DNA from 2 places in the Ensifer sp. Root31 genome. Region 1 is predicted to be linked to the other one. Evidence: riboswitches for the same ligand, from Rfam matches in the RefSeq annotation. Region 1 holds a riboswitch; the other holds the start of a gene.

Region 1 (7,927 bases):
CGGACGCGTCATTGGCAAGCGCAAGCAGGCCGCGGGTGACATAGAGATAGCCGCCGGGCAGCGCAAAGGCGTTGATCGCCGGGGAATTGAGAATGGTGATGCGGTAGGACTGCTGCGGGTTTTCCGAGACGGCCGTCAGGGCGCCGGCGATGCGGGCGACCAGCCGCTCCGTCTTTGCGTCCTTGTACTCCCCGCCGTAGCTCGCGACGATGCGCGGGTGTTCGCGCGCGCCGAGCTGGGCACGGGGGTCGTTCTTCTGGACTTCGTCGACGATCTGCGGATTGGAGGACGGCGATACGGTCGGCTCGTAGGTCTGCTCGATCACCGACTGGCAGGCGGAAAGCAGCGTCGTCGCAAGCAATGCAACCACAGCACGTGTCCGGAGGCCTCCGCGCTTGGGCGGGAACCGGTCGTTTCTGACTGTATGACTTTCCATGCCTCAGCCCGTTTCCCGTCCAACGCCACCCCACAACAGGGACTCGGGCGGCGTTGAAAGTCTTACTTTTTCAGCCGGATACGTCCGATCCGGCAAGAGTATTCCAGCCCTGGTCTTGCTGTATCTGATTTCAGCGCCACCTGCCTAGTTTACCCCGGTAGAAATAGTTGCCCCGTGGTATCACGGCAACGGATACGCGAATATTCGTGACGCTCCGGCCGGACAATCCGCGCGTCGCATGGCGCGGCGGTCAAATTGTGGCGGAGTACCACGCGCGCTAGAGCATTTCCGGTTTAGACGACGTCGCGGAAACGCTCTATCTGCCTGTTTCCACGCATTTCCTGACGGAAAACCGCTTCGCACTTTTCCTGGAAATGCTCCAAGATTCCACGTCGCATCACGCGTTGCCGAGAAAGCGGTTGATGGACGCCATATCGCGCCGTTCGAGAAAGCGCTCGACCGGGTCATGGGCGATGATACGCCCCTGGTCCAGAAAAAGCACGCTATCGGCCAGCGCCCTCACGTCATCGGGATGGTGCGTGATCATCAGGATCGTGTTGTTTTCCTGATCATGCAGGTCCTGCAGCAGTGCCCGCATACCGGCCCTCATGCCGGGATCGAGAGCGGCAAAAGGCTCATCCAGCAGCAGCAGCGGGCGATGTCGCACCAAGGCGCGCGCCAACGCCACACGCTGTCGTTCGCCGCCGGACAGCGTCGGCGGCAGGCGCTTGCCGAAGCTGTCGAGCCCGACGCGGCCGAGGGCATCGTCTATCCGTGCGCGATCAGCGACCGACAGGCGAAGCGAGGGGCTGATGCCGAAGCCGACATTGGTCGCGACGTCGAGATGTGCAAACAGGTTGTTGTCCTGAAAGATCACGGAGACGGGTCGTTCTGCCGGCGCCTGTCCCGACATCGTCTTGCCGAGAATGCGAACCTCGCCCCGGTCCGGCTCCTCGAAACCGGCGATGACATGAAAGAGGGTCGACTTTCCCGACCCGGAGGCCCCGGCAACTGCGACGATGCCACCTGGCTGAATGGCGCAATCGAAGTGCAGTGCGGTGGTGTCGTAACGAACGTCGACGCCAACAAGTTCTACCGCCGCCTGGGAATTCATGCGTTTCGTCCTTCCGGCACTCGCCTGTCGCCGGCCGTGCCGAGCATGGTGAAGATCAGGCAGATGAGGCCGAGGAAGAGCGCCAGACCGGCTGCATCCGCGGTGCGATAGCTGCCCATCCGGCTGTAGAGCAGCCATGGAAGCGTGACCATGTCCTGCGAACCGAACAGCGCCACTGCACCAAGGTCGCCGAGCGACAGCGCCATGGCGAAGGAGAACGCCATCAGCAACGGTTTCCGGAGCGGCGGCAAGTCGATCCATCGCAGGCGATGGAAGCCGCGGATGCCGAGGCTTGCTGTCAGTCGGTCGGTGCGTGCGGCATGTGTTGCCATCGCCGGTGCCAGGATCCGGTGCACGAACGGCAGCGCCATCAATGCGTTGATGGCGACGACGATGGCGGGGGCGAAACGGGCGACATCGCCGAAGGGGCGCAGGAGCAGAAACCATCCCGCACCGAGCACGACCGGCGGCACCAGCAGCACCAGCGACGTGCTGGCGGTGACAGTGCCCGCAAATGCCCTGGCCAAGGTCGGGGCGTGGCGACGCGCCACGACGATGCCGGCGGCGCGGATCATCGCGGCGGCCATGGTGACGCAAAAGAATGCCGAGAGGACGGCGATGACAATGCTGGTGACGAGAGCACGATGCACGGTCGGGTCGCCGGCAAGCTTCACCAGATCCGCACGCAGGCCGGAACCGACGACGGCGATCAGCGGTGCGCCGATGAAGAGCAGCGAGAACAGGATCCAGCCGGCGTCGGACGTCCGGGAGAGGCCGGTTCCTGCATCATAGCGTCTGGAGATTTTGCCCGCGGTTGCGCTTTGTGCAGGTTCGGTCGCGACACGCGTTAGAGCCAGGAGCAGGGCTCCGGTCATGACGATCTGTAGGGCGGACAGGGCGATCGCCCGCGGCGGGTCGAAATCGAAGCGCAGCGCCTGGTAGATCGCGACCTCGATGGTGCTGGCGGCAGGCCCGCCGCCGAGCGTCAGCACCAGCGTGAAGCTGGTGGCGCAGAGCATGAAGACGAGGCCGGCAGCACCTGGCAGCAATCCCCGAAGGACCGGCCACTCGACAAAGCGGAAGAGTGCGGCTGGCGGCATGCCGAGATTGGCGGCGGTTCTCCAGTATTCCGAAGGGATGCGCTCGAGCCCGGCGAGAAAGAGACGTGCGATAAGCGGCATGTTGAAGAAGACGTGGGCGAGCAGGATGCCGAAAAGGCCGTAGATGCTGATCGGCTGCTGCAGCCCGAGGCCGGCGAGGGCGGTGTTGAGCGCGCCCTGCCGGCCCCAGATCTCGATCAGCCCGAGCGCGCCGACAAGCACGGGCAGGCCGAGCGGCAGGGCCATCACCCGCAGAACCCAGACGCGGCCGGGAAAGCTCGGCCGGCGCGCAAGCGCCCGTGCGATCGGGATGGCAAGAACAACGGAAAGCAGCGTCGAAAGGCTCGCCTGCAGCAAGGTGAAGCGCGTTACCCGCCAGATATAGGCATCGAACAGCACGCTGTTGCCGAAGTCACCGCTCTGGAGCAAAAGGGCTGCAATCGCCAGGCCGACAAACAGCAGGATACCGCCGAGACTTAAAGTCCCGGCGGTCATCGTGATGCGATTTTCGGCAGGCGCGAACAAATGCGCCTCAGTTCTTGCTAATGGCGGCCAGCCATTCGTCGATCCAGGCCTTGCGGTTCGCCGCCACCTCTTCCGACGGCAGCAGGAAAGTCTTCTCCGGATTGACCAGCTTGCTAAAAGCCTCCGGCAGCGGCTCCTTGGTCGCCGCGACCGGCATCATCCAGTTGGTCGTCGGAATGATCGACTGGAACTCCGGGCCGGTCATGAAGGCGAGAAACTGCTTGGCAAGCTCCGGCTCCTTGGCGCTCTTGGTCATGCCGGCAACTTCGATCTGGATGTAGTGACCTTCCGAGAATTCGGCCGCCTGGTAGCGGTCGGTGTTTTCCGCCACCATGTGGTAGGCGGGCGACGTGGTGTAGGAAAGCACCATCGGCGCTTCGCCCTTGGTGAAGAGGCCATAGGCTTCCGACCAGCCCGGCGTTACGGTCAGTACCCTGTCCTTGAGCTTGGCCCAGGCGGCGCCGGCTTCGTCGCCATAGACGGCCTTGACCCAGAGAAGCAGACCGAGGCCCGGCGTCGAGGTGCGCGGATCCTCGATGACGATCTTCTGAGAGGCGTCGCCTTCGACCAGTTCCTTCAGGCTCTTCGGCGGCGTCTTCAAGGTCTGGGTGTCGTAGACGACGGCGAAATGGCCGTAGTCATAGGGAAGGAAGGTGTCGTCGGTGAAGTCGCCGGGTACCTTGACGTGGGCAGGCTCGATGCCGTGCGGCGCGAAGAAGCCGGTGGCCTTGGCCTCGGCGACGAGGTTTGTATCGAGGCCGAGCACGATGTCGGCCTTGGAGGCCGCGCCTTCGAGCTTGAGGCGGGTCAGAAGCTCGACGCCATCGGCGACGCCGACATAGGTGACCTTGCATTCGCAGGTCTTCTCGAAAGCTTCGGCGACCTTGGCACCCGGCCCCCATTCGGTGATGAAGCTTTCATAGGTGTAGACGGTCAGCGTCTTGTCGGCAGCAACGGCATTGGCCGCGAAGACAAGTCCTGCCGTCGCGGCAAGCGCTAGCCGGCTAAGAACCTTGAGTTGCGATGAATTGGACATGGCAGGCACCTCTCCCTAAAAATGATGTTGCATGGGAAAAGGGCGTATCGATCCGATCGCGTCTAATCCCTCCGCCGGTATGAGCCGGATCAGGTTCCGCGGGTTGGCGTTCAACGCCTCTCAGCCTTCGGCCGCCATGCGGTCGGAAGGCACCCCGTTAGAGCGGGTAGAGATTTACCGCCGAGCCGGTTTGATGGCAAGCGAAGTTTGAGGACGGCAAAAGCGCCCGCCCCGCATTTTCGCGCCGCGGCGCATGGGGTAAAATCGTCGGCAGAGTTTGCAGACGCCGAAGGAGCCTGCGATGACTGACATGCTCGTTCGCCTTTATGCACTGCCGGCACAAGCGAGATCACCGCTTGCTGACGGTATCGGCATTCACCGCGCAATGGCACCCGAACGAAGCTTGTTGTTCCCTGGATCGAGCAGACATTTGGCTCCGGCTGGGCGGGCGAGGCGGAGGCGGCCTTCAGATCGACGCCGACGTGCATGCACATCGCGGTGTTCGAGGACCGGATCGTCGGCTTTGCCTGCCACGATGTCACAGCGCTCGGTTTCTTCGGGCCGACGGGCGTCGACGAGGCCATGCGCGGACGGGGATCGGCGAGGCGCTCTTGCGCGTGAGCCTGACGGCGATGCGTGACGCAGGCTACGGTTACGCCATCATCGGCGGCGTCGGCCCGGCCGAATTCTACCGACGCACGGTCGGCGCCATCGAGATCCCCGATTCCAACCCCGGGATCTATGCGGAGATGCTGTTTCCCGATACCTTGCCCGAAGATCACTGACAACGAGGACGCAAAATCGCCGGATCGCGCCCTTGTTCGGTTTTCTTGCTTTTCCTTGCCCGTGCCTTTGCGCTATGGGCTTTGCCATGGCCCGATCCACCTTCACCATTCTGCTCGGCGGTGCACTGACCCCGACCGATCGCCTTGCGCGCCAGCTCGCAGGCAGCCGCTTCGTTGCGGCCGATGGCGGCATGCGGCATGCGCGGGTGCTATCCGTGACCCCCGACGTCTGGGTGGGCGATTTCGATTCGACCGAGGAGGCGCTGCTCGCGGAATTTGCCGATGTCCCGCGCGAGCCCTATCCCGCCGCCAAGGCTGCGACCGATGGCGAAATCGCTGTCGAGGCGGCGCTGTCGCGTGGCGCCGAAGCCTTGATCTTTGCCGGCGCGCTCGGAGGATCACGCAGCGACCATGCCTTCCTGCACCTGCTTCAGGCTGCTTCGCTGGCCGAACGTGGGTTGCCGGTGTTCATGACCTCGGGTGAGGAGGAGGCCTATCCGCTGCTTGCAGGCGAGATCGAAATCGATCTGCCGAAGGGCAGCCTATTCTCGATCCTCGGACTGACCGATCTCATCGGGCTTACGATCGTCAACGCGCGTTATCCGCTCACCGATTTCACGTTGCCGTTCGGGTCTTCGCGCACCGTTTCCAATGTCGCGGAGGGTCCCCTTCGCATTTCCCTCGACACCGGCCGGGCGATCGTTCTCGCCCGCCCCTATGACCTTTCCGGAGCCTGAGCCTTGGCGCCTCCCATTCTGAAACTCGACGATATCTTCCTGACCTTCGGTGGCACGCCGCTTCTGGCCGGCGCCAACCTGCAGGTGGAGCCGGGGGATCGCATCTGCCTTGTCGGGCGCAACGGTTCCGGCAAATCGACGCTGATGAAGATCGCCGCCGGTCTTGCCGAAGCGCAATCGGGCGAGGTCTTCCGCCATCCGTCCTCGACCGTTCGCTACCTGCCCCAGGCACCGGATTTCGAAGGCTACGACACGGTGCAGGCCTATGCCGAGTCGGGCCTTGGCCCAAGCGACGACCCGTATCGCGTCGCTTACCTACTGCAGCACCTGGGTCTGACCGGCGAAGAAGACCCGGCACGCCTTTCCGGCGGCGAGGCGCGCCGCGCAGCGCTTGCCCGGGTGATGGCGCCGGAGCCGGATATCCTGCTGCTCGACGAGCCGACCAACCATCTCGATCTGCCGACGATCGAATGGCTCGAAGACGAGCTGACCCGCAGCCGTTCGGCCCTGGTGCTGATCTCGCACGACCGGCGCTTCCTCGAAAAGGTCTCGAACGCGACGGTCTGGCTCGATCGCGGCCAATCCCGCCGGCTCGACCGCGGCTTCGGCCATTTCGAGGCCTGGCGCGACGAGGTGCTGGAGGCGGAAGAGCTGGAGCAGCACAAGCTCGGCAAGGCGATCGAGCGCGAGGAGCATTGGCTGCGCTACGGCGTTACCGCCCGGCGCAAGCGCAACATGCGTCGTCTCGGCGAATTGCAGGACATGCGCTCGCGCCATCGCGGCCACAAGGGGCCGCAGGGCTCCGTTCAGGCGGCGGCTTCCGACGCCAAGGAATCGGGCAAGCTGGTGATCGAGGCGGAGAAGATCACCAAGGCTTACGGCGAGCGGACGATCGTTGCGCCGTTTTCCATTCGCGTGCACCGTGGCGACCGGATCGGCCTTGTCGGCCCGAACGGTGCCGGCAAGACGACGCTTTTGAAGATGCTGACCGGGCAGATCGAGCCGGATACCGGCACGGTGAAACTCGGCACCAATCTTGAGATGGCGACGCTCCTCCAGAAGCGCGAGGATCTCAACCTCGACGATACGCTGGCCCACTACCTGACCGACGGCCGGGGCGAGAGCCTGATTGTCAACGGCGAGCAGCGCCATGTCACCGGCTACATGAAGGACTTCCTGTTCCAGCCGGAGCAGGCGCGCACCCCGATCCGCGAACTGTCGGGCGGTGAGCGCGCCCGGCTGATGCTGGCACGCATTCTCGCCCGCGCCACCAACCTGCTGATCCTCGACGAGCCGACCAACGATCTCGACATCGAGACGCTGGACTTGCTTCAGGAGGTCGTCGCCGGCTTTGCCGGAACCGTCATCCTCGTCAGCCACGACCGCGACTTCCTCGACCGCACCGTGAGCTCGACCATCGCGCCGGCCAATCCCGAAGCGCCTGACGGCCGCTGGATCGAATATGCCGGCGGCTACACCGACATGATGGCGCAGCGCAAGGGCGCGATCGAAGAGCGGCGCAAGACGGAGAAGGCGGAAAAGGCCAAGGTGGCCGATGCCGCTGCCCCCGCAGCCGAGGCACCGAAGGCCAAGGGCAAGCTCTCCTACAAGCAGAAGTTTGCACTCGAAAACCTGCCGAAGGAAATCGCCAAGGCGGAGGCGGAGGCAGCCAAGCGCGAGGAGCGGATGGCCGACCCCAACCTCTTTGCCAAGGACCCGAATACGTTTGCGAAACTGGCGAAGGAGCTGGAAAAGCTTCGCGGCGATCTCGCCCGCATGGAAGAGGAATGGCTGGAACTGGAGATGCTGCGCGAGGAGCTCGAGGGCTGAGCCTCGCCGCTCCCGCGTTGAAAGTTGGCAAGGGGTATGATAAGGAAAACTTATTATATCTCTCGTGAACGATCCTGATGCCGACAAAACTCGAATCCGAAACCATCGGCATGTTGCTGACCGATGTCTCCCGCCTTCTGCGTGGCGCTTTTGATCGCAAGGTCAACGCCATGGATCTCGGCATCACGCCCGGTGAAGCGCGCACGCTGATCCAGGTGGCGCTGACCGAGGGCATCAAGCAGGCGGAAATCGCCACGCGCATGGGCATCGAGCCGATGACGCTGTCGGCCTATCTCGACCGGCTGGAGGCGATGGAGCTGGTTGCCCGTCTGCCCGACCCGGCCGACCGCCGCGCCAAGAACGT
Region 2 (7,927 bases), on a different contig from region 1:
GTCGGAGGATGTCGGCGGTCCGTGGGGATATGAGGAATTCCGCGAAGCGCTTGCCAACAAAAACCACGAGCGTCACGATGAGCTTGTCGAATGGTGGGGCAACGATCCCACCGCAATCGATGCTGCCAACCTTCGCAACAACGTCGATGCGCTAGCCGCCAAGTGGAAACGTCGTTCACGCAAAAAAAGCCCGAACCTGCGGCCCTAACCGAATGCTTACTCTGCAGATCAATCGTGAGTGAGACGAACGCCATACTTTCCTTGCTGACCGATAGGCCGCGAAATATGCTCCTTCATCGAAAGGTGCGGAACGGAAGGTTGAAGATCGCAGGTTGAAAATCGCAGCGGAGTTCTTTGGTGCGGAACGAGGCTGCTCTGCAACGTTTTGACGCCGGGCCTGTTGAAGACAAACTGCCGTTGTCGAATGAGACCCTAAAGCGATTGCACGGCGTGACTGTGTGGCATCATACTGCACGAGTGGAACACCCCCAGGACCAAGCCCGTGGTCTGAAGCAGAAGATATGAAATTTACCGAAGAAGTCACCCGCCTTACCTACGACATAAGGCAGTAACTCGGGCCTGAATATGAAATCATCAACAACATCGCCGATCTATTGAATCCTGTTGAAGAACACGGCAGCCTCGTCACACTTCAGCACGACTGGAGTAAAGCTGCTTAGATCGACTACATTCTGCCACCTGTGGTCCTCGCCGGTTGAATACTTGGTGCGTCATGACGGCTTGAGTGCATCGCGCGTACGTTTCAAGGAGATGGACCTCCAGCGCCGCAACAAAGTTCCTAAGCGTCGCGTCAATGCGAAGCTGCGTGCCGATCGCACGGAAGCGACCCATTCCAACCATGTCTGCCATGGACTTCGTTCACGAGCATGCTTATCACACGCCGTGTTCATGGCACGGACGTCGACCAGCCCCGCAATCTGGCAAAGTCAGTGACGGTAATGTAGATCGGCAGCAGCCCGTTGAAGCTCTTCTCATTGACATCGTGACACGGGTGACACATAAATTGTCTTATTCCGAGGGGAGCACTTCACAGTGCTGAGATGGCGGCGAGCCGGACCCTTGAACCTGATCCGGGTCATGCCGGCGTAGGAACGGGAAAAGAGCCGCGTTCGGCAAACTAATCGCGTCTTCGCTTTCACCTGGGTCTCCGTGATGTTTTGTCTGGAGATCGATCGATGCTGTCTTTCGCCAAGTCGCCGCCGGATGGCGGGTTTGCATTTCGTCCGGGTCGCTGCGTCGGTTGAACGGCGATGCGCCTCGCATTCACATTCGTCCGCAGTCTTGCTGTGGTTGCTGTCCTCTGGCAGCTGGCGGTGCTTGTTTTCGCGCTGCCGCGCTATCTGCTGCCGACGCCCCTCGAGGTCTTGGCTGTTTTTGGGCGGCAGCCGGCATTTGTGCTCGAGCAAAGCCTGGTGACCATCGCCGAAATGCTGGCCGGTCTCGCGGTCGGCACGGCGTTCGGCGTAGTGACGGCAATTGGGCTGGCGGCTTTTCCGCGGCTCGGAAAGCTCGTCTGGCCTTTTGTGCTCGTCCTTCAGGCCTTTCCCGTTTTCGTCATCGCACCTTTGCTGGTGCTGTGGTTCGGCTTCGGCATGGTTTCGAAGATCGTGATGGCGGCGATCATTATCTTCTTTCCCATTGTTTCTGCATTTTCGGACGGCTTGCGCCGGACTGATACACAGATCCTCGATGCCGTCGCGCTCACCAAGGCGAGTCACTGGCAGGCGCTAAGGCTCGTGCGCCTGCCGCTGGCGTTGCCGGGGCTGGTGACCGGCCTTCGCGTTGCTGCCCCCTTGGCACCGCTCGGCGCCGTCGTTGGCGAATGGGTCGGCGCCTCGGCCGGACTCGGCTTCGTTATCGTCCAGGCAAATGCCCGCATGCAGACCGATGTCGTCTTCGCTGCGATGGCCATTCTCGCTGTGCTTGCCGTCGGCCTCAGGTTGCTCGTCGATGAGGCAACCCGTCCCCTCGCGCACTGGGCGCGGGAAACCTGAATTTCTGAGATCAATTGGGAGAGTTCATAATATTATGATCTGCAAATCTCTGCTTTCCGCCAGCCTCGCACTCGGCGTCGTTTTTTCAGCCGGTTCGGCAACGGCCGCCGAAAAACTGACAGTGATGCTGGAGTGGTTCGTCAATCCCGACCATGCTCCAATCGTCGTCGCCAACGAACTCGGTCTGTTCGAGAAGGCGGGGCTCGATGTCGAGCTCGTGCCACCGGCAGACCCTTCAAGCGTTCCGCGTCTCGTCGCTGTGGGGCAGGCTGATATTGGCGTGCACTATCAGCCGAACCTGTACCTTGACCATGCTGCAGGCCTGCCTCTGGTTCGCATTGGCACCCTGGTCGAGACTCCGCTCAACACCGTCACTGTCCTTGACGACGGTCCGATCCGCAGCCTTGCCGATCTGAAGGGCAAGAAGATCGGCTTTTCCGTTTCCGGTTTCGAGGATGCGATGCTCGGCCGAATGCTTGCCTCGGCCGGTCTCAAGAAGGAAGACGTCGAACTCGTCAACGTCAACTTCGCCCTGTCTCCGTCGCTGATCGCAGGCAAGGTCGATGCAACGATCGGCGGCTTCAGGAATTTCGAGCTTACGCAGATGCGGCTCGAGGGGCATGAGGGCAGGTCCTTCTTCCCGGAAGAGCATGGCGTGCCTGTTTATGACGAGCTCGTCTTCGTTTCCGACAAGGCAAAGGTTGCCGACAAGCGCTTGCGGCCATTCCTGGCCGCGGTGGAGCAGGGTGCGATTTTTCTCACCAATCATCCGGACGAAGCTTGGAAGCTGTTCGTCAAGGCATATCCGAACCTCGACGACGAACTCAACCGCAGCGCATTCACGGACACGCTGCCGCGTTTCGCCAAAAGGCCAGCGGCGCTCGACCGTGGCCGCTACGAGCGGTTTGGCGCTTTTCTCTCCGAAAGCGGGTTGATCGGCAAGGCACCTGATGTCGACGATATCGCGGTGGAAATCCGATGACGGGTACATCGGACTTCGTCGAAAGTGCTGCCGCATCGCTGGCGCTTGTGCGGGAGCAGCGCCCGCGGGTGCATTGCCTGATGAACACGGTGGTGCAGAAGTTTGTAGCCGATGGGTTAGCAGCGCTGGGTGCGATCCCCTCGATGACATCGACACCGGAGGAGGTCGAGGCTTTTGCCCGCCGCGCCGATGCGCTCGTCGTCAATCTCGGTACGCTTGATGAAGAGCGTCGGAGGGCGATCCGTTTGGCAGCGGCGGTTGCGCGCGATGCCGACAAGCCGTGGATCGTCGATCCGGTGCACTGCGACTATCCGCCGTCGCGGCTCGCCTTCGCCCGAGAACTCATCGCGTCCGAACCTTCCGTTGTTCGCGGCAATGCCAGCGAGATGGACTTTTTCGGGGAGGTCAATGGCGCGCTGAAGATCAAGACCGGGGCAGTCGATGAACTCACACTGGATCTACATACGATCCGGGTTGAGAACGGCCACCCCCTCATGGCGCAGGTCACGGGTACCGGGTGCCTCTCGGGCGCCTTGATCGCGGCCTTCATGGCCGTCGAGCCGGATCGCCTGAAGGCCGCCACGGGCGCGCTTTTGACAAGCGGCATCGCCGCCGAAATCGCTGCGGAGCGTTCGAGTGGGCCGGGTACCTTCGAAGCGCTCTTCCGTGATGCGCTCGCAGCGCTGCGCGCAGAGGATATCATTGTCAATGCCAGGATTTCCCATGCCGATGGTTGACTACCGCCTCAACGCCCTCGTCGATGCGCGCCTTGGGGACAAGGCGCATTTGGCTGATCTGGCGCGCATCGCAGCGCTCAATGGTGCGACGCTGATCCAGTATCGCGACAAGACAAGTTCGACACGGGAAATGATCGAACAGGCACGGGCGATCGGCGCTGCTCTTTCAGGCAGCGGAGTGCCCTTCGTCGTCAATGACCGCGTCGATGTAGCGCTCGCATCGGGCGCTGATGGCGTCCATCTCGGTCGGGACGACATGGATGCAGCCACGGCCCGTTCGATTATGCGCGATACCGCGATCATCGGTTTGACGGTCAAGAACGAAGCGGACGCACAAGCCGCGATTGCCGCGCCGATTGACTATGTGTGCATCGGCGGGGTCTATGAAACGCTGTCGAAGCACAACCCCGACCCGCCAGTCGGCGTCGAAGGGTTCGCTACGCTTCGTGCGACGCTTCTGGCGGCCAAGCCGGAACTGCCTGTCGGAGCCATTGCAGGTATCAATGCGCAGCGCGCCGCGGACGTCGTTGCCGCGGGAGCGGGCGGTGTCGCGGTCATCTCCACCATCTTCGCCGCTTCAGATCCGGCAGCGGCCACGCGCGAATTGCGCGCCTGTATCGATAAGGCTCTGAGGGAGGCTTCGCGATGACCGCCATTGCAGTCACGATTGCGGGCTCGGATTCCGGCGGCGGCGCGGGTATCCAGGCAGATCTGAAGACGTTTTCGGCTCTCGGTGCCTATGGCGCAAGCGTCATCACTGCGATCACGGCGCAGAACACCAGGGGGGTAACGGCGGTCGAGGATATCTCGCCGGCAATTGTCAAAGCGCAGATCGATGCGGTGTTTTCGGACCTTGCTGTTGGCTCTGTGAAGATCGGCATGGTGTCCCGCGGCGAGACGATCGCGATCATAGCTGACGGACTCCGCCGATACGGCAAGATGGCCGTGCTGGACCCTGTGATGGTCGCCACATCTGGCGACGCGCTGCTACGCCCAGATGCAATTGCTGCGTTGAGCGACCAACTGCTGCCTCTGGCGCTGATCGCCACGCCCAACCTGCCGGAGGCGGCATTGCTGACCGGGCGCGCGATCGCGACAGATGAGGCAGAGATGGCCCATCAGGCGCAGATCATTCTGAAGGCCGGCGCGCGTTCGGTGCTGATCAAGGGTGGGCATGGGCATGGCCCTGAAGCGACGGATATCTTCTTCGACGGAGGAGACCCCGTTCGGCTGACGGCGCCGCGCATCGAGACGACGAATGATCACGGCACGGGATGCACGCTGTCGGCGGCGATCGCTGCCGGGCTTGCAGGTGGAATGTCACTCGCAGACGCCGTCATTGCCGCCAAGGACTATCTACACGGCGCCATCGTTGCCGCCGGCGATTTCAAAGTCGGGCAGGGACGGGGACCAGTCCACCACTTTCATCGCTGGTGGCAGCCCGATGTTCGCTAACGCGGCGCAGGCGTTATCGCTGCGACTGGAGCGAATGCTAGAGCTTGCCGGAGCGTTTCTGCTTGCGCTCCTGCTCGTCACCACCACCCTCCCGGTTGTCCTCCGATATGTGGCGGCACGCGGTTTTACCGGGGCAGAGGAAGCGGCGAGCTGGTTACTGGTGGCACTTGTCTCGATCGGGTTGCCGCTTGCCTCGACCGCTAGGGGAATGCGGATCGATCTGTTCGAGGGAGTTACGCCGCTCGTCGAAGTTCATTGGCGGCGGCAACGCCGAATCGTGGCTCTGGCCAAGGCGCATCGCGCTTCAGGATCTGCGCGCATTGGTCTCCGGCACTATCACTCTGCTCGCTTGTATCATCCTGAGGTCCGGCAGCGGTAGAGCGGCGCTCGATCTTGGAGCCGTTTCACCGTTACTCGGCCTTTCCGTCGATGGCACCGGTGGTGGGGGCCTATCAGGCGCTTCGCGGCGTCTCCTTCCTTGTTGCCGTCACCTTCGCCAGCGAAGTCGGCGATGTACGCCGCTTCGACAACCCGCGGCAGTTGATGGCTTTCCTGGGCCTCGTACCCTGGAACGGTCGACCGGCGAGACGGTCAAACGCGGCGGCCTGACGCTGGCCGGAAACCGCCGCGCGCGCCGCGTCCTGGTCGAGGGCGCCTGGAGCTATCGCCATCTCGCCAGGGTGACGGAAACCATTCGCGTCCGGCTTAGGGTCTGCCGAAGGCGGTGCGGGAGATCGCCTGGAAAGCGCAGACACGGTTGTGCGGCCCTCACCGGCGCCTGACGGCTGCGGACAGGAGGTGCGGTTCTCAACCCACGGTATAAGAGCTGGATCAACCGTCGTCTGAAGGCCCATCCCGTCGCGCTGTCCATCAACGGTAACAAATCGGTGTCAAAGACATGGGGCGCATAAGTTCGCGCATCACCCTTGACCACGGTCATAAGAGGGTTCTCACTGCCCTAGCATCGGTCTACATTGCCGCGAATCATATGCCACAAGTTGACGAATGCAGGGCCCACAACATGGTCACGCGCCGATGAAGTCGAGTATTGCTCATCTCCCTGAGCGTAAGCAGCGTGAGCTCGCGCGCGTTGTCGAAGTGTTGCACGAGGAGTTCGAAGATGCGCTAAAGGACGGTACTGCCGACTTCAAAAAACGTGGTCGAATACTGAAGGTAATTCTGTTCGGCTCCTACGCGCGCGGAAACTGGGTGGATGAGCCGCATACCACGAAAGGCTATCGCTCGGACTACGATATCCTTGTCGTTGTGAACAACAGCAAGCTGACTGACTTCGCGCGCTATTGGTCGAAGGCACAGGACCGCTTGCTGCGTCACTCCGGAATTGAAACACCCACGAGTTTGATTGTCCACTCGCGCCGTGAAGTGAATACCGCGCTTTATGACGGCCGCTATTTCTTTGTCGATATTCGAAACGACGGGATCGTGCTCTACGAACTAGATGACGAACCACTTGCTGTGCCGAAACCGCTTTCGAAAGTCGATGCCTTGCGGATCGCGACGCAGTACTTCGAAGACCGTCTGCCGCATGCAAGGGTGTTTTCTAAGACGGCCCGCTTTTGCGTGTCGGAAGGGGATCTCAAGGAAGCTGCCTTCCTCCTGCACCAGTCGATCGAACAATCCTACGCCACGCTTCTTCTGGTACTGACCAACCACAGCCCAGCCTCCCATAACCTAAACTTCCTGCGTGGTCGCGCCGAAGAGCAGCATCGCGAGCTGGCGGAGATCTGGCCGCGCGATCAGCAACGCTTCGCTGCTTGGTTTAACATTGTCAACGAAGCCTATGTAAAAGCGCGTTATTCCCGGCACTTTGAAGTAACCGAAGAAGCCCTGTTGTGGCTCCTGAGCCGGACCGAGGCACTCATCGCTCTCGTCGAAAAAGCCTGCCGCACCCACCTTGAATCGCTCGAATCAGAAACTGGAAGCCCCAAAGAACCAAGCGAATAAAGCACGACACCAGGTGTCTGGCGGTATCTTGATCAAGTATCAGTTTATGTGATGGGGCGCCAACGGATCCGGGTTGCACCATTGTGTGCTCGCGGCTTGCGGCGTCTCCTGCGAAGGCGGTAGCAGAAGGCAGTGAGGATAGGGGCGGCCGCGTTGACGGCATCTCAAGCACATTGCGCATGAAATGCACCAGGTGCCTTTGCCATGTCGCGTACAGAACCCTGGTGAGGGCCGCATTGAGGCCTTCCTGCGCATCGGAAAAGACGAGCTTCGCGCGGACCTGGCCTCGGCCAGGAAGTCAGGGCCGTATCTTAGATCATAATTCGTCCCGACTACGCCTCTCCCCGCTCCATCGCCAGTTCTGCCTCGAGGCTCTCGGTGTCGCGGAAGATCGTGGCGACCGCCAGCACACGTCCGCCGCGCCTGAAGCGCAGAAGGCAGTCCCTAGCGGGAATGTCGCGCTCGACCTCGATCTCGTCCCATCCCTCGGCATGGCCGACATAGTTGATCGGGACGTCGTAGTGCTGGCTCCAAAAGAACGGCACATCCGTGAACGTCTTCCGGCGTCCGAGCATGTTGAGTGCGGCCGCAGCACCTTGCCGCTGCGCGACCACCCAGTGCTCCACCCTGATGTTCTCGCCGCTGTGGGGATCGGGCCACCGGGCAATATCGCCGGCCGCATATATGCCCGGTACGCTGGTCTCAAGATAGGCATTGACCAGCACGCCCCGATCGGTGGCGAGCCCGGCCGCTTCGGCGAGACCGACCCGCGG

What was found. A riboswitch is a leader RNA that binds a small molecule or an ion and turns the genes downstream of it on or off. The one in region 1 is predicted to bind thiamine pyrophosphate.
Region 2: it holds a riboswitch for thiamine pyrophosphate, as region 1 does, so the genes downstream of both, ASD00_RS28495 (ABC transporter permease) here and thiB (thiamine ABC transporter substrate binding subunit) in region 1, are expected to answer to the same signal.

The regions. Positions count from the first base shown of each region.
Region 1 covers NZ_LMCO01000045.1:251,469-259,395, reverse strand. The annotation lists gene ASD00_RS30355 (M48 family metalloprotease) at 1-436, opposite strand, end outside; gene ASD00_RS30350 (ATP-binding cassette domain-containing protein) at 834-1,550, opposite strand; gene thiP (thiamine/thiamine pyrophosphate ABC transporter permease ThiP) at 1,547-3,151, opposite strand; gene thiB (thiamine ABC transporter substrate binding subunit) at 3,183-4,211, opposite strand; TPP riboswitch at 4,261-4,378, opposite strand; partial or broken gene ASD00_RS30335 (GNAT family N-acetyltransferase) at 4,513-4,996, shown strand; gene ASD00_RS30330 (thiamine diphosphokinase) at 5,083-5,733, shown strand; gene ASD00_RS30325 (ABC-F family ATP-binding cassette domain-containing protein) at 5,737-7,563, shown strand; gene ASD00_RS30320 (MarR family transcriptional regulator) at 7,641-7,927, shown strand, end outside.
Region 2 covers NZ_LMCO01000042.1:24,040-31,966, forward strand. The annotation lists gene ASD00_RS28490 (plasmid pRiA4b ORF-3 family protein) at 1-208, shown strand, start outside; TPP riboswitch at 1,028-1,130, shown strand; gene ASD00_RS28495 (ABC transporter permease) at 1,272-2,015, shown strand; gene ASD00_RS28500 (ABC transporter substrate-binding protein) at 2,053-2,997, shown strand; gene ASD00_RS28505 (hydroxyethylthiazole kinase) at 2,994-3,734, shown strand; gene thiE (thiamine phosphate synthase) at 3,721-4,383, shown strand; gene thiD (bifunctional hydroxymethylpyrimidine kinase/phosphomethylpyrimidine kinase) at 4,380-5,189, shown strand; gene ASD00_RS28520 (hypothetical protein) at 5,179-5,568, shown strand; partial or broken gene ASD00_RS39370 (transposase) at 5,616-5,949, shown strand; gene ASD00_RS28530 (nucleotidyltransferase and HEPN domain-containing protein) at 6,225-7,154, shown strand; partial or broken gene ASD00_RS40480 (transposase) at 7,321-7,434, opposite strand; gene ASD00_RS28535 (FAD-dependent oxidoreductase) at 7,487-7,927, opposite strand, start outside.